Regions from separate parts of the Planococcus notacanthi genome, predicted to be linked through region 3. Evidence: riboswitches for the same ligand, from Rfam matches in the RefSeq annotation. Region 3 holds a riboswitch; each other region holds the start of a gene.

Region 1 (7,351 bases), on a different contig from region 3:
GAAATTCCAAATTTCTCAGAGAATCCAGCGACATAAGTTTCAGTAATTGATATTAATGAAGTCAAACCCGCAAGTGTCAGAGACAAGAAGAACAGAGTCCCGAACAAGCCATTGAATCCTGGAAACTCATTGATGATCTGTGGAAAAACCACAAAAGCAAGACCGACGCCTGCAGTTGCGACATCACCTACAGCGACGCCCTGCTGAGCAGCCATAAATCCAAGAGCTGCAAATATTCCAATCCCTGCTAATAATTCAAAAGCAGAGTTGGCGAATCCTGTGATAAATGCATTATTTGTGATATCTGATTTTTTCGGAAGATAACTTGAGTATGTGATCATGATAGCGAATGCTACTGATAAACTGAAGAAAATATGCCCATAGGCCGCTACCCAAACCGTCGGATTCAGTATGGCATCAAAATCTGGTTGGAAGAAGGCTTCCAATCCTGTCAATGCGCCATCCAATGTGACCGCTCGAATTACAACAGCAAGGAAAATGACCACCAATGTCGGAATGAAAATCCGGTTGGCCAGTTCAATTCCTTTTTTAACACCTGCCAGCAGAATCCCCAATGTAATGATCCACACCAATGCCAATGGAATGAATACACCCCAGACAATTCCGCCGGTCTGTCCCGGTTGAACTGTCAGCTGTAAAAAATCATTGAACAGGAAATCTTGTGTATCCGTACCCCATGCCTGATTGAAAGAAAATATAGTATAGCGCATTGCCCAGGCGATGATTACAGCATAATATACAGATATGATAAAGGACACAAAGACAGCCCACCATCCCATCCATTCCAACTTCTTGCCGCCCATTCTAAAGAATGACAACGGTGCTGACCCGCGATACTTATGGCCAATGGTAAATTCAAGTATAAGAATCGGTATCCCTGCAGTCAACAATGCAAATAGATACGGTATGAAAAATGCACCCCCGCCATTTTCATACGCAACATACGGAAAACGCCATATGTTCCCAAGACCTACTGCAGAGCCGACGGCAGCCATGATAAAGCCGGCACGTGTACCCCATTGCGAACGTTCCATCTCTCTTCCCCCTTTGTTTTCTCCCATTTTATTTACATAAAAATAGGAATTTTGATTATTTTCAGATTATTAGTTAATCTAGAAATAGTATACCGAGAGGCTCCTTTAATGTAAAGATGAAATCAAAATATTTTCTAAAAAAACTATTGCAGCAAAAGTAAAAAGGCAGAGAATAAGCTTCTCTGCCTTCTTTTACTTAAGCATTTTGTTGTTTTTCAATAATAGTTGTCCGTCGTGACCAGACAATGAATAACACTGCCAGCACCAAAGCCACTGTTCCTAATGACAGCAGCAAAGAACCGGTCAAACCTATGACAATATACCCTATTGCAGCAATGACTGCAGCTGTTAATGCATACGGTATCTGCGTTAAGACATGGTCCATGTGATTGCTCCCCGCTCCAGTTGAAGACAAAATCGTCGTATCGGAAATAGGTGAACAATGATCTCCAAACACAGCTCCCGCCAAGACTGCGGATAGCGCCGGCAGCAGCAGCGAAGGTTCCGCTTCAATCATAATGGTTCCAGCAATCGGCAACAGGATGCCGAATGAACCCCATGAAGTTCCTGTTGAGAAAGCCATGATTCCTGCGAGAACAAATAATAAGACTGGGAGAATTGAAGTTGGAATATTGCCATCAGAAACCACACCCGCTAGATAAGCGCCAGTTTCAAGAGAACCGATCAAAGAAGTCAAAGACCAGGCAAAGACTAAAATGAGTACGGCTCCTATCATTGATTTAAGGCCAGCCCAGATGCCTTTTCCAATCCATCCAACAGTAGCTGTTTCGTTCTTTTTCATCTGCAGAACATATAGAATGATCGACGTCAATGCACCCAAAATTCCGCCTGCTAACAGGGAAGCGGGAACATCGGTATTTTCAAAAATCAACCAAATATCGAAAACATGTCCAGCATTCTGATAACCCGTCCAGATCATCGCGCCTACAGTACCGACAATCAACAATAGAATTGGAAGCAATAGGTCTCTTACATGTCCATAAGAATGCGAAGGGAACTCTTCTTTCATTTCACCCGGTATGGTTTTCTTAGGGTCAAAAAGCTGTCCCTTTGTAATTGCCAGCACTTCGTGTTTCTTCATTTCCCCGAAATCCACATCCCGGATAGCTACAAAGAAAACAATCGCCAACGAAGCAACTACATAGAAATTCATCGGTGCCATCCACAGGAAGGCTTCTAAAGCGGAATATTCCACAAAAGTCTGGCCAGCCAAGATCGTAGCAACAATCCCTATGATTGCAGCTCCCCAACTTGAAACTGGCGAGATTACACAAACTGGCGCTGCAGTCGAATCGATGAAATAGGCAAGTTTCGCACGTGAAACTTTGTAGCGGTCGGTGATTGGGCGTGCAACCTGTCCGACAGCCAAAGCATTGAAATAATCATCGATAAAGATGACGATGCCTAAAACCACTGTAAGGACTTTTGCGCCTCTTCTTGACTTGATGCGTGTCGAAGCCCACTCAGCAAAGGCATGGCTGCCGCCGGATAAGCTGACGAATGCGGTGATGATGCCAAGCAATAAAAGAAAAAGAATGATAAAGACATTATAAGCGTTAAAGCCTTCGTCCCAAAAAATGATCGTAAATGATTTGACAAGCTCCTGTAAAGCATCAATTGGTGCAAACCAAGTCAAAATTACGGCTGCCGCGACAATACCTGTCCCCAGTGACAACAGGACACGGCGTGTCAATAACACCATAACGATTGCAATAATCGGCGGCAAAATCGAAAAAATCGTATTCTCCATGAAAACTCCTCCTTATTTTTTGATGGGTGAAAAATGAGACAAAAAAGGCCGACCTCTCCAGTTGGATCAGTCAGCCTTCTACAATTCGTCTGTGCGATACACATCAAACAACCCTGTAGCCCTCCATTTACGCTTCCGCCTAAATGACAGTATCATTCTTGTTCAGAATGATCCCAATCCAATTTCCGGAGACCCCAGAAAATCGATTTCGGCAAAACTTCCTTTCAGATGCGGTCAACGCGGTCAAACTCGCACATCCTACTGATCAGCTCTGCAGCCTCTACCCACCAATATATATTTCTTTGTTAGCATAGCCCAAAATACTGACAAAATCAAATGCCTTTTTAGTCTGAACATTCCTTCTACTTAAGGGCTTTGCTGTGAAAATACTGACTGAAAACATCCCGCAGGAACTCAGGCATGAAATACGTTTTAGGCGCTCTCTTTAAACTCGGGAAAAAATAACCGAATGTCAACATATCCAACGTCACCAGTTTATAGATTTGGTCATGCATCGCCAGCTGTCCATTGATATAAAAATGGTGATCAGTTATCTCCATATTCATATGAAGCATCTTCCCAAAAACCACACCACGGAATCCCATTCCTTTTAATTCAAGCTGTGGCCATTCCGCATTCAGCGATTGCAGGTAGATTTCTTTCAACTCCGCTCCACTCAGTTCGACAAGACACGGATTGATCGGATGTGGCAGCATTTTATGGAAATCATAGCGAGTCAGAGCACCTTTCGGCATATCTTGCATAAAAATTCCAGCATTAAAAAGCGCACAGTCTGCTTCCGTAAATTCGATCAATGCCTGTCCGAATAATAGACCCATCTCGGAGTCTTTAAACCACTCTGCTTTTAAGCTTTTCGTGCTGTGGAAGACCAGTTCCCCCAATTGCAGTTTTCCCTGCTCGACCAGGAATTCATCAAATCCTTCCTCCACTTTTCTTAGTTGGGAAGTCTCGATCAGTTGTGCAGAAGATTTCTCAAACTGCTCCTCTACAGTGACATGGCCGATATAAAAACCAAACTTACCAGCAGCCCCCATCAGCGTATTTCCTTGCCACTTCCCGTCATGAAAAATATGATGGGTATGAGCACCTAAAATAAGGTGGATCTGTGGACAAAGCTCGGCTAATAATTCATCTTCCTTAACACCAAGATGAGACAGGCAGACGATTAGATCCACTTCGTTTTCAATTTCCTTTACTGCTTCTATAATCGATTGTTTTGCATCGGTGATCTTCCAGCCAAGTTTCTGATAAAAGGGGGTGAATTCTGCAGTCGCTCCCACCAGTCCGATGCGTGTGCCATTTTTTGTATGAATAACGTGGAAAGGCTTTGCCCAATCCGGCCGGCGCCCTTGCAAGTCAAATAAATTCGATACCACTACCTCAAAATCCGCTTCAACATATAAATTATTGAGTTCGTCCTTGGACAAGGTGATGCCTTCATTATTGCCGATAGTAACGGCATCGTAATGCACTTCGTTAAGCAAAAGCACATTACCCTGGCCAGCTGTTCCTTCCGTATACGGATGCGAGCGATCAACGTGGTCACCAATATCCAGAATCAAACAAACATCGCCAGCCTCTTCATGCCAGCTTTTCCGCTCAGCGAGAAAAGACTTGATGCGCGGCCAATTCTTGAAATGGCTATGCAAATCATTGGTATGGTAAATATGAATGGTTTCGCTCATGAAAACACCTCTTTAAGAACTAAATATTCCTTCGTAAATCGATCGAAGCCCCAGAACCAGGAGCACTAGACGTAAAATAATGACCAACGTTTCGGAGTTAAGGTGTTTGTTTAGCCGAGCTCCGAGTTTCGCACCAATGTATGCACCTGGGACTACTGCCGCTGTGTAGATCCATGGCACATGCCCCAATGAGATGTGAGTGATGGAATTGATGATGGCTGATAAAAAGACCATGAACATCGATGTTCCGATCGCCACATGAGGCGGAAACAAAAACAATAGAATCATGGCAGGGACAATGATGGATCCTCCACCGATTCCGAAAAGCCCTGAAGCAAACCCCACAAAAAAGGTCAGCAGCAAAGCAAACCAAATAGGGTAACCATATATATATTCTTTCTGCTGCTTATCTATAAAAGTCGTCTGGCGGCCGTTATCAACAAACCAATGGACTTCCTTTAAATGATCTCTAATCAATAAAAGCAAAGAGAGCAGGACCAAAAGAATGCCGAAATAAAGATTGAATGAAGGAAGATCCAGGTTTTTATTGACAAAAGCACCGATTACCGTTCCCGGCGCACTGCCCGCAAAGAAAATGATACCACTTTTGTAATCGACCGTTCCGACTTTCATATAAGCCAAGGTTGAAGACAGACCAGTGAAAATCATCATAATAACGGATAAGCCAACAATTTGTTGAGGAGATAATTCAGGGAAAAAAGCAAAGCCTGTTCCAAGAAATAATAGTGCCGGAACCAGAATGACGCCTCCCCCTAAACCAATCAAAGCGCCTACGATACCGGAAACGATTCCGACAAGCGCCATGACGATAAAAACCATCAAAATTCACCTTCAAACAGATCCATTTGTTTCGGCGAAAGGCCTTCAAATGCCAAACCATTCATTTCCTGAAACTGTTTGGCGTCGCCTGCCGCATGACCTCCCGAATTATTATTGAAGATGACATAAACATTTTCTGTGGTGTCGGATAAAGCCTTTACGGCGCGGCTTATTTCTTCTAATTCTTTTTGATTGTAATCATAGAGATAGCGTACTTCACGCCATTTTTGGCCGTGCCCCGGATTGAGCCAGCCGTGCACATTACGGCCGTGAAGACGCAGCAAGACTTTGTCTTGACGTGTAGACACTGGAACAAGGGGAATGGAACCATCCCCTGCCTGTGGTTCATCACAGACTGAATGGATCAGATGGTTTTCTCGCAGAAACTCCAATGTCTTTTCGCTCATCCCTTCAGCATACCAGGATTGGTGGCGGAACTCGATAGCCATATCAAATTCCTTCAGTCGCTCCGTTATTTCACGAAGCTGGTCGACATTTTCTTTTTGGCAGTCAAACCATGGCGGAAACTGCAACAGCACCATCGCCAGTTTACCGGCTTCTTTCAATGGACGAATGGATTTGCTGAATGCATCAAACATCTCATCGCGCGTTTCAAATGGATTCTCTCCCCGCTGGTGGCCGGTCATGCCCTGATAAGCTTTTACCACAAACTGAAATTGATCAGGAGTTTCCTCAATCCACTTGCGGATATTCCGCTCGGGCTGTACAGCATAGAAAGAGGAATCCAATTCAACGATTGGAAAATGTGCACTGTAATCAATCAATTTTTCTGTTTTCTTTGAGCCTGGGCTATAGACATCCGGATGGTCTCCCCAACCCGTCAAACCTACATAGATCATTGTCCCGCCTCCATTTTTTCGTTATTATTTTATGATAGCATAGAAAAAAACCAGCGTCTTTATAATAGATTTCTGCCGATAGATTAAGCAGAACTGAGGGAATCTATTCTTATTATTCAGTTCCCTGCTTTTGGGTATGCTACACTTTCACAAAAGACTTGGGAGGTTGATTTGATGGAAAAACAGCCTTGGGACTCCAAAGGAATTATAAATAAGTTCGAAGCTCACCGCAACATGGAAATGGCCGCACCAATGGCTGCTTATATGCGCAATCAATTTGCTTTTTTAGGCATTAAAACACCTTTGCGAAAAGCTTTATTGAATCAGCAGTTCCGCGAATTCCATTTGCCCGAACGCAGGCATTTAACCGAAGAGGTATGGAAACTTTATGAGTTGCCGGAGCGCGAGTACCAATACGCCGCCATTGCTGTGCTTGAAAAAATGAAAACGCAGCTGACTTTGGAGGACCTGCCGTTTTTACAGCAAGTGATTGAAAGCAAATCCTGGTGGGACAGCGTCGACGCCATTGCACCGCGAACTTTGGGGCATGTTATTCAAACAGAACGCGCTGCCGGAACTCTTCATATGCTTAAATGGTCAAAAGCAGAAAATATGTGGACAAACCGCGCTGCCATTCTCCATCAATTAAAATATAAGCAAGATACCGATCCTGCAGCACTCAGCCAAATCATTTTGAAGCACGCTGGTTCTTCTGAATTTTTCATTCAAAAAGCCATTGGTTGGGCATTGCGCGAGTATGCTAAAACAGATTTGGAGTGGGTTCGGACTTTCGTTTTCGAGCACTCCCTAATGCCGCTCAGTAAACGTGAAGCGTTGAAGAATATTAAATACTAAAAGCCTTCGTTTCACAGGAAATCCGTTTCTGCTGTGTCTCTTCTCTTGTTAAAAATCCCATTGGTCATGCAGAAACGCTGTTTTTGTAATGACGGAAAATATCCGAATAAGATAACTGGGCAAAAGGCTTTGCCGCTTTCTGGTCGTTCGTCGGAATTGGCAATCGTTCATATGGATTTTCCATCGTTGTGCCAAAGTTTCTGATAGAACACGAGCTGTAGTGCGGTCCAAAAAAGTTGGCAATGGCTTTCGGCAATCCGAAAA
Region 2 (7,351 bases), on a different contig from region 3:
GGGAAATAATACTTGGGAGGTTTACGTTCATGAACATTTATGTATTGGTAAAACGTACGTTTGACACAGAAGAGAAAATCGTCGTTTCAGGTGGACAAATCCAGGAAGACGGAGCGGAATTCATCATCAATCCATACGATGAGTACGCAATTGAAGAAGCCATCACTGTGCGTGACGCACACGGCGGCGAAGTGACAGTTGTCACAATCGGCAATGAAGAAGCAGAGAAGCAGCTGCGTACCGCACTTGCGATGGGCGCTGACAAAGCTGTCTTGATTAATACAGAAGACGATGTTGAAGAAATGGACCAGTTTACTTCTGCGTACATACTGGCTGAATACTTGAAAGATAAAGAAGCTGATTTGATTCTAGCAGGGAATGTAGCAATCGACGGCGGATCTGGACAAGTCGGACCACGTGTGGCTGATTTGCTTGGCATCAACTACGTAACGACAATCACCAGCTTGAGCATCGAAGGCGAAACAGTTACCATCGTCCGCGACATTGAAGGGGATGCGGAAGAATTGGAAACATCTTTACCGCTTCTAGTTACTGCTCAGCAAGGGCTGAACGAGCCTCGCTATCCATCACTTCCGGGTATCATGAAAGCGAAGAAAAAGCCGCTTGAAGAATTGGAATTGGATGATTTGGATATCGAAGAAGACGATGTAGAAGCTAAAACTGAAACGATTGAAATCTACTTGCCGCCGAAAAAAGCGGCTGGCCGTATTCTGGAAGGCGACATTTCCAACCAAGTGACAGAATTGGTCGGACTATTGCGCAACGAAGCAAAAGTTATTTAATCAAAGAAAAGCGAAGGTGCCCGTTCAGCTCTGACGGGCATAAGACAGACCAGCGAAGTGGCGCTCTTTGCCGCACAGCTGGGCTGGCTTATGACCCAAAGAGTTGGGTGCCGGGGTCTGGACAAAGAAAAGCGAAGGTGCCCGTTCAGCTCTGACGGGCATAAGACAAACCAGCGAAGTGGCGCTCTTTGCCGCACAGTTGGGTTGGCTTATGACCCAAAAAGTTGGGTACCGGAGTCTGGACAAAGAAAGCGAAGGTGCCCATTCAGCTCTGACAGGGGTAAGACGATCTGGCGAAGCGGCATGTTTTCAGCCGCACAGCCAGAGTGGATTGCATCCCGAAGAATAGGCTACTTCCCATTCGACTGACAGCAAGTAATGGTTCCATATAATTTTCACATCTACTTAGGGGGTAAACGGACTATGGCGAAAAAAGTATTAGTTTTGGGCGAAACGCGTGAAGGCGCTTTGCGTAATGTCTCATTTGAAGCAATTGCGGCTGCCAAGAAAATTTCTGGCGGCGGAGAAGTAGTAGGCGTTCTGATTGGGGATTCGGTTGCTGATTTTGGTGCTGAATTGATTGCATACGGAGCAGACCGTGTCGTAACGGTAGAACACCCGCACTTGAAGTCATACACATCTGACGGCTATGGCCAAGCATTTATGGCAGTCGTTGAGCAGGAAAATCCGGAAGGCCTTGTCTTTGGCCACACAGCAGTCGGAAAAGACCTGGCACCGAAAATCGCTTCCAAGTTGCAGGCTGGATTGATTTCGGACGTAACGGATATTGAAGGCGAAGGCGATGAAGCTGTCTTTATCCGCCCGATCTTCTCTGGTAAAGCATTTGAAAAAGTGAAGCTGAAAGAAGGCATCGACTTTATCACAGTGCGTTCGAACAACATTGCACCACTTGAACGCCAGGAGCGTACAGGCGAAGTTAGTTCATTGTCTGTAGATATCACGAACCTTCGCACCATCATTAAAAACGTTGTCCGCAAATCTTCTGAAGGTGTCGATCTTTCGGAAGCGAAAGTCATCATCGCCGGTGGCCGTGGCGTGAAGAGTGCTGAAGGATTTGAGCCATTGCAGGAATTGGCGAATCTTCTAGGCGGCGCTGTTGGCGCGTCCCGTGGCGCATGTGACGCAGATTATTGCGATTACTCGCTTCAAATCGGACAGACAGGGAAAGTGGTTACACCGGACCTGTATATTGCAGCCGGCATTTCCGGAGCGATTCAGCACATGGCGGGTATGTCCAACTCGAAAGTGATCGTGGCGATCAACAAAGATCCAGAAGCGAATATTTTCAAAGTAGCAGATTACGGCATTGTCGGAGACTTGTTTGAAGTCATCCCGATGCTGACAGAAGAATTCAAGAAAGTAATGTAATTTTGGATGGCGGCGGGTCTACAAGACTCGCCGCCATTTTCTGTTTAACGCACCCAATTGACGGGTAATGGAAGAGTAGGCAAATAAATAGCTGTTGTTTTTAACGCATGCTATACTCTGTATATAGTTTGGTTTTAATCATAAGGAGGAATTATTCATGGCAATCGTACACGGTACAGATCAGAACTTTTCACAAGAAGTATCAGAAGGACTCGTTTTAGTAGATTTTTGGGCAACTTGGTGCGGACCATGTAAAATGATTGCTCCAGTGCTGGAAGAGTTAGACGCTGAAATGAGCGATAAAGTTAAAATCGTAAAAGTTGATGTGGATCAAAACCAGGAAACAGCTGGAAACTACGGCATCATGTCAATTCCGACTTTGCTATTGATGAAAGACGGAGAGACAGTAGATAAAGTAGTTGGTTTCAGACCAAAAGAAGCATTGGCTGAATTGGTTGAAAAACACGCATAATTCTTAACCGGGTCCAGTGATGGTGCCCGGTTTTTTAATAGGGTGAGATAAAAGATGGCTAACGAATTGATTCAGCATAAATTAGCAATATTGCCTGATCAACCAGGCTGTTATTTGATGAAGGACCGCCAGAATACCGTCATTTATGTCGGCAAGGCGAAAGTTCTTAAAAATCGCGTGCGCTCCTACTTTACGGGAAGCCACGATGCAAAAACCCAGCGTTTGGTCAATGAAATCGAGGATTTCGAATACATCGTGACATCTTCCGATAAGGAAGCGCTGATTCTTGAATTGAATTTGATCAAGAAATACGATCCGAAATACAACATCATGCTGAAAGATGACAAAAGCTATCCGTATTTAAAGATTACCGGTGAGCGCCATCCGAAGCTGATCACGACCAGACATGTCAAAAAAGACAAAGGCAAGTATTTCGGTCCGTATCCGAATGCTTATGCCGCGGCAGAGACGAAAAAGTTGCTGGACCGCCTGTACCCATTGCGGAAATGCCATACCATGCCGGACCGGGTTTGTTTGTATTATCATTTGGGGCAATGTCTTGCGCCATGCGTCAAGCCAGTAGAAAAAGAAACCTATCAGGAAATGATCGACGGCATCAGCAAATTTCTAAATGGCGGTTTTCGTGAAGTCAAACAGGAATTGGTCGAGAAAATGTCTGAAGCGGCAGAAAATCTGGAATTTGAGCGGGCCAAGGAATACCGTGACCAAATTTCGATGATTGAAACCGTTATGGAAAAACAGAAAATGGCGATGAATGATTTCACCAATCGCGATGTATTTGCTTATGCGGTCGATAAAGGCTGGATGTGTGTGCAGGTCTTTTTTGTGCGCCAAGGCAAATTGATTGAACGGGATGTTTCGCTTTTCCCGCTTTACCGGGACCCGGAAGAAGAATTTTTGACTTATCTTGGCCAGTTTTACGAAAAACCGAACCATGTTAAGCCCAATGAAATTCTGCTTCCGGAAGCGGACGATCCGGATATGCTGAAAGAATGGCTCGGAGTCCGGGTGCTCGTTCCGCAGCGCGGCAAGAAAAAAGATTTGGTGGCGTTGGCGAAGAAAAATGCCGAGATTGCCATTAAAGAGAAATTTCAGCTATTGGAGCGCCAGGAAGAACGGACAGTCGGTGCATGCGTAGATTTAGGTGAAGCAATGAACATTGAAACGCCTTTGCGCATCGAAGCGTTCGACAACTCGCATATTCAAGGTGCCGATGCGGTGTCTGCAATGATTACGTTCATTGACGGCAAGCCTTCTAAAAAAGATTACCGGAAATACAAAACGCGAAACGCTTCCAAGCCCGATGATTATGCAGCGATGCGTGAAGTGATCCGCCGGCGCTATTCACGGGTCTTGAAAGATGGATTGCCTTTGCCGGATTTGATTGTCATTGATGGCGGCAAGGGACAAATGGAATCAGCCCGTGAAATTCTGGAAGATGAACTCGGCTTGTCGATTCCGATTGCCGGTTTGGCAAAAGACGCCAAGCACCAAACGTCCCAATTGCTCTATGGTTCACCTCCTGAAGTGGTTCCGTTGAAACGGACCAGCGAAGCATTTTACTTGATGCAGCGCATTCAAGATGAAGTCCACCGTTTCGTTATCACGTTCCACCGGCAGCTGCGCGGCAAGAATTCGATCCAGTCCGCTTTGGATGGCCTTGAAGGAGTTGGCCCGAAACGCAAACAGCAATTGCTGAAGCATTTCGGTTCCGTCAAAAAAATAAAAGAAGCTTCTATAGAAGATATTCAACAAGCGGGAATCCCGTTAGCTTTGGCGACATCCATCAATCAGCATTTTGCTGAGGAGACATTGCCAAGCGATTCATAACATGTTATCGTAAGACCATAATTGAATCACTTGGAAAAGTGATGATAGAGGCGCGAACGTCAATAGTAAGCATTTGGAGATTTGCAGAATCCGTGAAGAATGTTGAAAGGGGCGGTCGCCGAAGTGTGCGTATTTACTGCTGTTTCGCATGCTGGTTCTGCATTTAAGAAGTGCAGAGCTGTCAGAGTCAATCTCTGGAGGGCTATCTCACATGGACGTTTTTCGTACATGATAAAAGAGGTAGTTTGCCGCGGTTGCGGTGAGCTGCCTCTTTTTGTGTCTTTGCCCGGGAGTTATGCTGTTTCCTGGCTAGGCATGTTGAGGGCCACATACTAAATGTGGGAGTGGATGGAATGGAAACGATCGTCATGAAATTTGGAGGCACGTCTGTTGCTACACCTGAGAAAATCATTGGAGTGGCAGAAAGAGCCATTCGAGAAAAAGAAAAAGGAAAACGCGTAGTCATTGTGGTTTCGGCAATGGGCAAGACAACAGATACGCTGCTTGGGTTAGCAGGGGAAATCTCAGCTGAGCCGCCGAAACGGGAAATGGATATGCTATTGGCTACAGGCGAGCAGATTACCATCTCGTTACTGGCTATGGCCTTTAAGAAGCTTGGCCATGAAGCGCTATCGTTTACGGGGTGGCAAGCCGGAATTGAAACAGAGTCTGTTCCGCGAAATGCCCGGATTGAACAAATTCACACGGAACGGCTTGAACGCGTGCTTGACAATGGTTATTTATGTGTAGTGGCTGGATTCCAAGGGGTAGATAAAATCGGTAACATCACCACCCTTGGCCGGGGAGGTTCCGATACGACCGCAGTCGCACTTGCGGCAGCGCTCGGAGCTGAAAAATGCGAAATCTATACCGATGTCGACGGTGTCTACACTTCCGATCCACGTTTTGTAACAGGTGCACGGAAGCTGGAACAGATTTCATATGACGAAATGCTCGAACTCGCTAATCTGGGAGCAGGTGTGCTACACCCGCGTGCAGTTGAATTCGCAAAAAACAATCGCGTACCATTATCGGTCAGAGCAAGTTATTCAGACGAGCCTGGCACAATCATACAAGAGGTGATCACTGTGGAAAAAAACTTAATCGTCAGAGGTGTAGCGTTCGAACCTGGGGTAGCGCGTGTAACTGTCATTTACAAAAAACCGTTTAACGGATCGCTGGCAAATATTTTTACCAAGTTGGCAGAAAATCAGATCGACGTTGATATTATTGTTCAAAGCATCAGTGATGAATTTCCTCCTTCGGTATCGTTTTCCATCAGCCAGGAAAGCTTGGAAGAAACACGCCGCGTGTTGACTGAAGCTCAAAGTGAAATTGGCTTTCTTTCCATGAATGTGGAAATCGGCCTATCGAAAGTCTCCATTGTCGGGTCAGGCATGGTATCAAATCCAGGGGTGGCTGCACGGATGTTTGATATTTTGAGAAGTCAAGACATCCCAGTGAAGATGGTCAGCACATCTGAGATCAAAATTTCAGTGGTAGTGCCGGAAACGGATATGAAGAAATCGGCAAATGCTTTGCACGAGGCCTATGGACTTTCAGAACTTCAGGTGCATCAAGACATATCTTGAATTAAAAACGGTGTACGTGAAAATATTCACAAAATGTTCAAATTCTCAATAGCAATGCTGCGATAATCCCGACAACAGTGGAATACAGCAGAAACAGCTGAAAAAGCGATTCTCAATTAGAGAATCGCTTTTTCGCATAAATCTAATAAAACGGTTACATTCACATAGGTTTTCCCCCTTATGCGGCGTGAAGTCCCCCTTTTTAATGTAATAACTATCTGTTTAAAAGGGATTCGTTGCCTTGACGCTCTCAGAGGGGGGGAGTACAATAAATATGTCATATTCTTGTATCATGATGGTGTTGCGGCTTCAGGTGCTTTCGTCAATTTTTCGTTTGCTCTGGACGCTGCCAATCAATGTTTTGAGGGGGGTAAAATTTTGGATAACAATCGTGAATTTTTAATGCGCAGGCTGCACTCATTGTTGGGGATCATTCCTATCGGTTTATTCTTAACGCAGCACTTAATCGTCAACCATTTTGCAACTCAGGGTGTGGAGTCATTCAATAAAGCATCCGAATTTATGGCTAATCTTCCATTCGTCATTTTCCTGGAGATTTTTGTCATCTATTTACCAATCTTGTATCATGCGTTTTATGGCCTATACATAGCGTTTACTTCGAAGAACAATCCTGGCCATTATAGCTATTTGCGCAACATTCTGTTCGTTGCACAGCGCTATACAGGTGTCTTCCTTGTAGTCTTCATCGCTTGGCACGTATTTGAAACAAGATTCCAAGTTGCAATCGGAGCAGCTGCTGCAGCTGATTTCAACATGATGGAAAACATTTTAAGCAACCCGTTCATGCTGGCATTCTACATCGTCGGTGTCTTGGCTGCAGTCTTCCATTTATCAAACGGACTTTGGTCTTTCCTTGTTACATGGGGAATCACACAATCCGAAGCATCTCAACGAAATGCAACATATTTCACACTTCTAGTATTTATTGTATTATCGATCATTGGTATCAGAGCATTGTTTGCATTCGTTTAAGAATGTTTCAATCATTGGTGAACTAAAAGAGGAGTGAATACTAACATGGCGAAGGGCAAAATTACGATCGTCGGTGGCGGCCTAGCTGGCCTAATGGCAGCAATTAAAGTTGCAGAAGCAGGTTCTTCCGTCGATTTATTTTCAATCGTTCCCGTTAAACGGTCCCACTCAGTATGTGCGCAAGGCGGGATCAACGGAGCGGTTAATACAAAAGGTGAAGGGGATTCCCCGGATATTCACTTTGATGATAC
Region 3 (7,351 bases):
GTGCCATAGTCGCTGTTCACGTAAAGAACCAGCTTGCCATTTTCGACTTGGCGGTAGTATTCATCCGCTTCGCCGCTGCCTAATCCCATTTGAGTGAATGCATCCCGTGTGGAATCTTCACCTGAAATGAACGATTTGAATTTGCCCATGAAGTTATCGTCTTCTTGTGTGTTTAAGTGCACGTCCGTCTGGCCTTGGACCATGGACAGTTGATCGTCATGTTTCGCGATTACATACATGTCTTCTTCGTTATAGCCTTGTGCTTTTAATTCGCTTATTTTATGCAGAACTTCTGCTTGTACGTCATATGCTTGGATAAATGTGTTTTTATTGTTTGTCATTGTCAATTCCTCCTAATAGTGATAAATCACCTGTGAAGTAAGGTACTGTCTGTCTACCCCGTAGTTTTTTGAAATAAACCATGGAAGAGTAGGAGAGGGATTGAAACATCTTCTTTTCTGTGCGGATGACTATGCTTGGAAACTGCATGGTGCCAGGCACCGGAACAATTCCGGAGACACAACTATTTTATAAAATAAAAATCTTATCAAATGAATAGAAAGAGACTATAAAGCACTCTCGGTTTCATTTGAAAAGCAGATATTTATCTGCTTTCTTTTAATTGTATAAGATGGCGGTACAAAAGAATGGAATCGATAAAATTAAGGGAATCCTTACTTTATAAACAGTAAGATTGAACTATTAATGCTATGATTAAGGCGTATTTTACTTTTATATATTCGAATTTAGCCTTAGGGCGGCAAGTTCACAAGGGATGGGATGACAATGGGGATTGATGTTTTGCAACGCAATAACGTCCGAGTGACTGGACAAGGGAAAAAAACAATAGTATTCGCACACGGCTTTGGCTGTGATCAACAAGTGTGGAATAATACGATTACCAATTTCGAACAGGATTATCGGGTCGTCACTTTTGATTATGTAGGAGCTGGAAACAGTGACAAGACAGCGTATTCCAAAGAGCGTTACAGCACTTTGGATGGCTACAAACAGGATCTTTTGGAGGTTTGTGCATCACTTGAGATGGAAGGATTCCTATTTGTCGGCCATTCTGTCAGTGCCATGATCGGTATGCTGGCGTCAATTGAGCAACCTGGATTGATGGAGAAAATGGTCATGATCGGACCTTCTCCTTACTATATGAATGAGCCTGGCTATAATGGCGGGTTTGAACGGGCAGACATTGACGAATTATTGGATATGATGGAAACCAATTATATGGAGTGGGCTAAATACTTGGCGCCGGTCGTCATGCAGAATGAGCAGCGTCCTGAGCTCGCCGAAGACTTTGAACATCTTTTATGCTCGAATGATCCGATGATTGCGCGGCAATTTGCTGAAGTGACGTTTACTACGGATCTTCGCGATCAATTGGATAAAGTGGCTGTACCCACGCTGATTCTTCAGACCAAGTTCGACGCTATTGCACCGGCGGAAGTCGGGCAGTATGTCCACGACCACATCCAGGGGAGCCGACTGATTGTGATGGAAGCAGTTGGCCATAATCCGCATTTAAGCGATTCTGATGAAACAGTGAAACACATCAAGGCCTATTTGGCGGAGTAGGGAGAGAAGACAGTGGAACAGCAGCTTGATCGAGCGCCATGTGGATATTTGATATTGGATCATGAATTGCGCATCGTGGAAATGAATAAAACCTTGCAGCTCATGACAGGTGCGCAACAACCGAAGCACATGCATGATTTATTGACAGTCGCTTCACGGGTTTACTTCCAGACCTACTTTACTCCTTCCATCAAAATGCATGGCACTGTAAACGAAATGTTTTTGACATTGAAAAGCGAGACGGGTTCCCTGCCTGTCTTGATGAATACGATAGAACGCGACGGCTCCTACGAATGTGCATTGATTCAAATGAGTGTCCGCGGGGAGTATGAAAAGGAATTGCTGCTGGCAAAGCGCAATGCTGAAAAGGTCAACCGTGAGACGGCCGAAGCATACGAAAAGCTGAAAACAGTAATGAATGAAGTGGAATGCAAACAGCAAGAATTGATGGACCTTAATTTCAAACTGCAGCAACTGGCTACAACAGATCCGTTGACGGGATTGAAAAATCGCCGTTACCTGACCGAACAATTGGAAGAACTCTTGCTTCAGGCTGAAACTGGCCGGGAAGTGGCCTTGTTGGTCATAGATATTGACCATTTCAAGAAGGTCAATGATTCACATGGCCATCAGATGGGCGACGCGGTCTTGCAGGAACTGGCCTGGCGTTTGGAAGCGGAAACCGGATCCGCTGATATCGTGGCTCGGCTCGGCGGTGAAGAATTCGTGGTGGTCATGCCAAACGCTGGACTGAAGGACGGCCTGGCCATGGGCAATGCATTATGCAAGCATATGGAAACAGCCCACTGGCTGCATGTCCCTATCACTGTCAGCATCGGTGCTGCGGTTTATGTGGCTGGAGAAGGAATGGATAGCTTGCTGTCACGGGCGGACGAATTTCTTTACAAAGCCAAAGCCAAGGGCAGAAATTGTGTGGTTGGAGACGAATAAAAAATTGCTTTGGCTCTCCAATTTCCATCCAGCTAAATCAATAAAATAAAACCCTTACATTCTTTGGAGCAAAGGCTATAATAGGCATATATAAATGTCTTCGTCTTTGGGGGGATTCCGATGGAAAAAGATATTCGATTGTTGGGTGGACGGGTAAGCGAGGATAAGGAATTAATTGCTCAATTGGTCTATGAAGAAGTGGTGAAAAATGTTCCGGCAGCACAGCTTGAAACGAACAAAGCCTTTATCGAAACTGTCACTAAGACCCGGATCCATTTTGTGGAACTGATCGGAGAGTCGATCAGCAATAGCTGCGACGTTCGAAAGGTCTATGCAGATATTCAAGAGTGGGGAGAAGAGACGGGAAACTTCTTTCTTGAAACCGGAAGATCGCTGGAAGATGCGTTGGCGGAAACGTCTCTTTACCGCAAACATATCGGAACCGTCATCAAGACAGAAGCGGTCCACAAAAAGATGGAGCTGCAGCTTCTCTTTGATGTCATGGAATTTTTCCATTCCTTGTTGGACCATGCGGCATACTCATATACACAAGCCTATACAGCATCGTACCAGCGGAAACTGAAATCAGCCAGGAAGGAATTTCTGGAGCTTTCAGCCCCCGTCGTGCCGGTCAGTGACCACATCGCAGTGTTGCCTTTAGTGGGGAATATTGAAATTGACCGCGCCCATTATATTCTGGAGAAAACACTGTTGGCCGCGAATCAGTTGAAAATCAGCGTGCTGATTGTGGATTTATCAGGAGTGGTGCGCGTGGATGCGATGGTAGCTGAACAAATCTTCAAAATCATCCAGTCGTTGAAATTGGTTGGTGTCCGCTCGATTTTAACCGGAATCCGTCCCGAAATCGCTACAACGTTAACTGAGATCGGAGTTGACTTGAAAGTGCTGGAGGTCGGCGGCAGCTTGAAGCGGGTTTTGGAACAAATGAAAGTCAATTGATGAAAAAACGCTGAAGCTCTGGGCTTCAGCGTTTTTTATCTTGTATCAGTTAGTGACGGCTTCGGAATGGACGTCAGGCAATGCCTTACGCAAGGTGATGGTTTCTTCTTCGGTCAATGGAATCATCGGCAAGCGCACGCCGCCGACTTGAACACCAGTCAGCGTAAGTGCCGCTTTGACCGGAGACGGGTTTGGCGCAGCGAACAATGCTTTCATTGTCGGCAATAATCTGCGGTGGATAGCCGCCGCGGTCTTTACATCTCCTGTTTTAAAGCTGGTAATCATGTCCTGCATATCGTTGCCGATGATATGCGCGGAAACTGAGACAATGCCGGTGCCGCCGATTGACAGCATTGGAATTGTTAAGCTATCGTCTCCACTGTAAACAGAAAATGTATCCGCTGTTTTTTCGATGATTTCTGCAGCTGCGTCCAAGTCTCCACTCGCTTCTTTAACAGAAACGATATTGTCGATCTTGGACAGGCGAATGATCGTTTCCGGAGATAGATTGACCACGCTGCGTCCTGGAATATTGTAGAGCATGACCGGCAGGCTTGTAGACGCGGCAATCGCCTGGAAATGCTGGAACATGCCTTCCTGTGAAGGTTTGTTATAGTATGGTGTGACCAGCATGATGCCATCAACGCCCGTTTCTTCTGCTTGTTTTGTCAAGGAGATGGAAGCGCGTGTATTATTGGAACCTGTTCCTGCAATGACTGGAATCCGTCCGGCTACTGTATGGACGGTAAACTGGAACAATTCAACTTTTTCCTCTGCCGTTAAAGTCGGAGATTCTCCGGTTGTCCCTGCGACGACCAGGCCGTCTGAACCGTTTGCTATCAAATGCTCTATCAATTGTTGTGTTGCCGGAAAATCAATGTCTCCATGTTGATCGAATGGCGTCACCATTGCTGTAATTACTTGGCCAAAATTCATAAAGAACACACCCTTTTCTAATTTTTGTCGTAGCTTAGAGGTGAGGGGCCTAGTCAGGAATAAACAAAAAAGCAGCAACGAGGGACTCGTTGCTGCAGTAGAAACAATGTTTACCAATCGTTCCTGTGCATCAGATAGCCCTCCATATAGTTCCCTATATGACAGTCCTGCATTTATTGAATGCAGACCCAGCGCACGGAAACATGAGATTTCCGCCACTTCGGCAAATCCCCCTTTCGGCAAACGTCAACGGAGCTCATACTCCTCGTTTTGCGTACTGATGGTTTTTGCGCCTCTATCCTACTCCATAAAAGCTGGAGCAAGAAATATTGAATTAGCTGTACTATAACAAATTCCACTATTAATTGCAAGGTCATCAGAGTAAAATTTTATACCGAAGGAGTGATTTGGGATGAAAGAGCAGGAATACGACCGCCGGTTGAATATCACAACCAGTGGAAATCAGCGGGGCTTTACGGATTCCCTTCACCACAACCGTTATGAGCCGACTCCTTACAAATTGCTGGACAGGTTGTTCGAAAACTACAGCCTGTCTCCCGGTGGCCGTCTGGTGGATGTGGGCTGTGGCAAAGGGAGATTGAATTTTTATGCCCATCATGTATTCGGATCAGAAACAGCTGGAATCGAAATGAATCCCGTATTTTATGCAAAGGCCCTTGAAAATAAAAGACAATATGTGAAAAAACATAAAAACGCTGAGCAGAAGGTGACGTTCTATAACTGCCTTGCACAGGATTACCCAATAACGGCACGGGACACTGTATTTTATTTTTTTAATCCATTTTCTGTCCAGATATTCATTGCATTTATCAATGAAATCATACGGTCTGCCGAGATAAGTCCAAGGACAATCGAGGTGATCTTATTTTTTGCTTCACAGGATTACAGTGATTTTTTGGAGACACGTACCGTTTTTGAATTGGCAAAAGAAATTCAGCTGCCTGGTTTCGATAAAGATCTCCGGGAACGTTTTTTAATCTACCGTTTGCATGAAGTGGATTAGAACACGCGTTGCAACGGGTATGGGTAAACAAAAAGCATTTTGAAACGAGGGAGTCCTATGGAGTGGAAAGGCAGAAAAGCCAGTAGAAATGTAGAAGACCGAAGAGGCAAAGGCGGTGCAATGGTGGCAGGCGGCGGAATCGGCGGTATTCTGATTGTGCTGCTTGTAGCGTTTTTAGGTGGCGATCCGGGTGTCATCCTGGACCAATTGGGAGGCTCAGGTGGAACAACGTCAAACCAGCCTTATGAAGCAACACAGGAAGAAGAGGAATTGGCTGAATTCGTTTCAGTTGTCCTCGCGGATACCGAAGAAGTTTGGACAGAAGTTTTTGCCGAGGAAGGCATGGAATATGTGGAACCGACATTGGTGCTGTATACCGGAAGTGTTGAATCCGCTTGCGGGACGGCAGGTGCAGCAGTCGGACCGTTCTATTGCCCAGGCGACTACAAGCTCTACATTGATTTGAGTTTCTACAATGAATTGCAGACCCAGTTCCAGGCGCCGGGTGATTTTGCCATGGCTTATGTAGTGGCGCATGAAGTTGGGCACCATGTCCAGAATTTGCTAGGTGTTATGGAAGAAGTGCAGCCTCTGCGCAATCAATTGAGTGAAGAAGAATACAATAAATTACAGGTTCGCCTGGAGTTGCAGGCGGATTATCTGTCAGGTGTCTGGGCGCATCATGCGCAAGGCATGGGCTATTTGGAAGAAGGGGACTTGGAGGAAGCGCTGACAGCGGCGAGTGCGGTGGGGGATGATACTATTCAGCAGCGTTCACGCGGTTATGTAGTGCCGGAGAGCTTTACCCATGGGAGTTCAGAGCAACGGAAGCGCTGGTTCTACAAAGGCTTCCAAGCCGGCAACCTGAAAGAAGGCGACACTTTTAATGCCACTGATTTATGACCCGGACCTTCTTTTAGTGGAAATCCAAGGGTGCGGCATTGATATTTTCGCTATTGTAATCCATTATAAAGAATAGACAGTCTTTTCATTTGTATATGGAAAGAAATTCAGTTCTATAAAGGAAGTACAACATGACGCAAGATAATATTACTCGCATAGAATATGAAGGAAAAGAATTGATTTTGATTGGGACTGCACACGTATCGAAAGTGAGTGCAGAGCAAGTGAAAGAAGTTATTGAAACGGAGCAGCCTGATTCGGTGTGCATCGAATTGGATGCGCAGCGCTATGAATCGGTCATGCAAGGCAGCAAGTGGAAAGAGACCGATATCTTCAAAGTCATCAAAGACAAGAAAGCCAGTCTGCTCTTGATGAATTTGGCGATTTCCTCGTTTCAGAACCGCCTAGCAGATCAGTTCGGCATCAAGCCTGGCCAGGAAATGATCCAGGGGATCGCTTCCGCTAAAGAAGCCGGAGCGGAACTTGTGCTGGCAGACCGCAATATCCAAGTAACATTTTCACGCATCTGGGGGAATATCGGCTTCATGGGCAAGGCCCAGCTATTAACTTCGGTTTTCTTCAGCATTTTCAGCAAAGAAACCATCTCTGAAGAAGACTTGGAGAAGATGAAGTCACAAGATACCTTAAATGCAGTCATGAACGATTTCACCCAGTCTTTCCCTAAACTGAAAGAGCCATTGATCGATGAACGCGACCAGTATCTGGCGCAGAAGATCAAAGAAGCGCCGGGTAAAAAAATTGTGGCGGTTCTTGGTGCTGCCCATATTCCTGGGATTGTAAAAGAAGTCCACAATGAACACGATTTGGCGGAATTATCGAAAGTTCCTCCAAAATCAAAATGGCCAAAAGTCATCGGCTGGACCATTCCGTTGGCGCTGGTGGCGATGATTGCCATCACCTTCATGAATAACCCGGCAGCAGGAATCGACCAGACCGTCAGTTGGATTTTGTGGACGGCATGCCTTGGGG

Evidence for each region. Region 3 has a riboswitch for lysine ahead of dapA (4-hydroxy-tetrahydrodipicolinate synthase). Riboswitches for the same ligand answer to the same signal wherever they lie in the genome.
Region 1: another riboswitch for lysine. It lies ahead of QMA01_RS16155 (Na+/H+ antiporter NhaC family protein); the one in region 3 lies ahead of dapA (4-hydroxy-tetrahydrodipicolinate synthase).
Region 2: another riboswitch for lysine. It lies ahead of QMA01_RS06670 (aspartate kinase); the one in region 3 lies ahead of dapA (4-hydroxy-tetrahydrodipicolinate synthase).

Annotation. Positions count from the first base shown of each region.
Region 1 covers NZ_JASDCQ010000005.1:143,203-150,553, reverse strand. The annotation lists gene QMA01_RS16160 (sodium-dependent transporter) at 1-1,055, opposite strand, end outside; gene QMA01_RS16155 (Na+/H+ antiporter NhaC family protein) at 1,252-2,826, opposite strand; lysine riboswitch at 2,935-3,117, opposite strand; gene QMA01_RS16150 (bifunctional metallophosphatase/5'-nucleotidase) at 3,189-4,532, opposite strand; gene QMA01_RS16145 (sulfite exporter TauE/SafE family protein) at 4,545-5,372, opposite strand; gene QMA01_RS16140 (DUF72 domain-containing protein) at 5,372-6,232, opposite strand; gene QMA01_RS16135 (DNA alkylation repair protein) at 6,407-7,087, shown strand.
Region 2 covers NZ_JASDCQ010000001.1:1,359,095-1,366,445, reverse strand. The annotation lists gene QMA01_RS06695 (enoyl-CoA hydratase) at 1-9, shown strand, start outside; gene QMA01_RS06690 (electron transfer flavoprotein subunit beta/FixA family protein) at 30-803, shown strand; gene QMA01_RS06685 (electron transfer flavoprotein subunit alpha/FixB family protein) at 1,227-2,192, shown strand; gene trxA (thioredoxin) at 2,350-2,664, shown strand; gene uvrC (excinuclease ABC subunit UvrC) at 2,719-4,515, shown strand; lysine riboswitch at 4,553-4,728, shown strand; gene QMA01_RS06670 (aspartate kinase) at 4,869-6,107, shown strand; gene QMA01_RS06665 (succinate dehydrogenase cytochrome b558 subunit) at 6,486-7,100, shown strand; gene sdhA (succinate dehydrogenase flavoprotein subunit) at 7,146-7,351, shown strand, end outside.
Region 3 covers NZ_JASDCQ010000002.1:376,553-383,903, forward strand. The annotation lists gene QMA01_RS09380 (YsnF/AvaK domain-containing protein) at 1-341, opposite strand, end outside; gene QMA01_RS09385 (alpha/beta fold hydrolase) at 787-1,587, shown strand; gene QMA01_RS09390 (GGDEF domain-containing protein) at 1,600-2,538, shown strand; gene QMA01_RS09395 (STAS domain-containing protein) at 2,659-3,498, shown strand; gene dapA (4-hydroxy-tetrahydrodipicolinate synthase) at 3,544-4,434, opposite strand; lysine riboswitch at 4,562-4,740, opposite strand; gene QMA01_RS09405 (SAM-dependent methyltransferase) at 4,847-5,458, shown strand; gene ypfJ (KPN_02809 family neutral zinc metallopeptidase) at 5,516-6,361, shown strand; gene QMA01_RS09415 (TraB/GumN family protein) at 6,493-7,351, shown strand, end outside.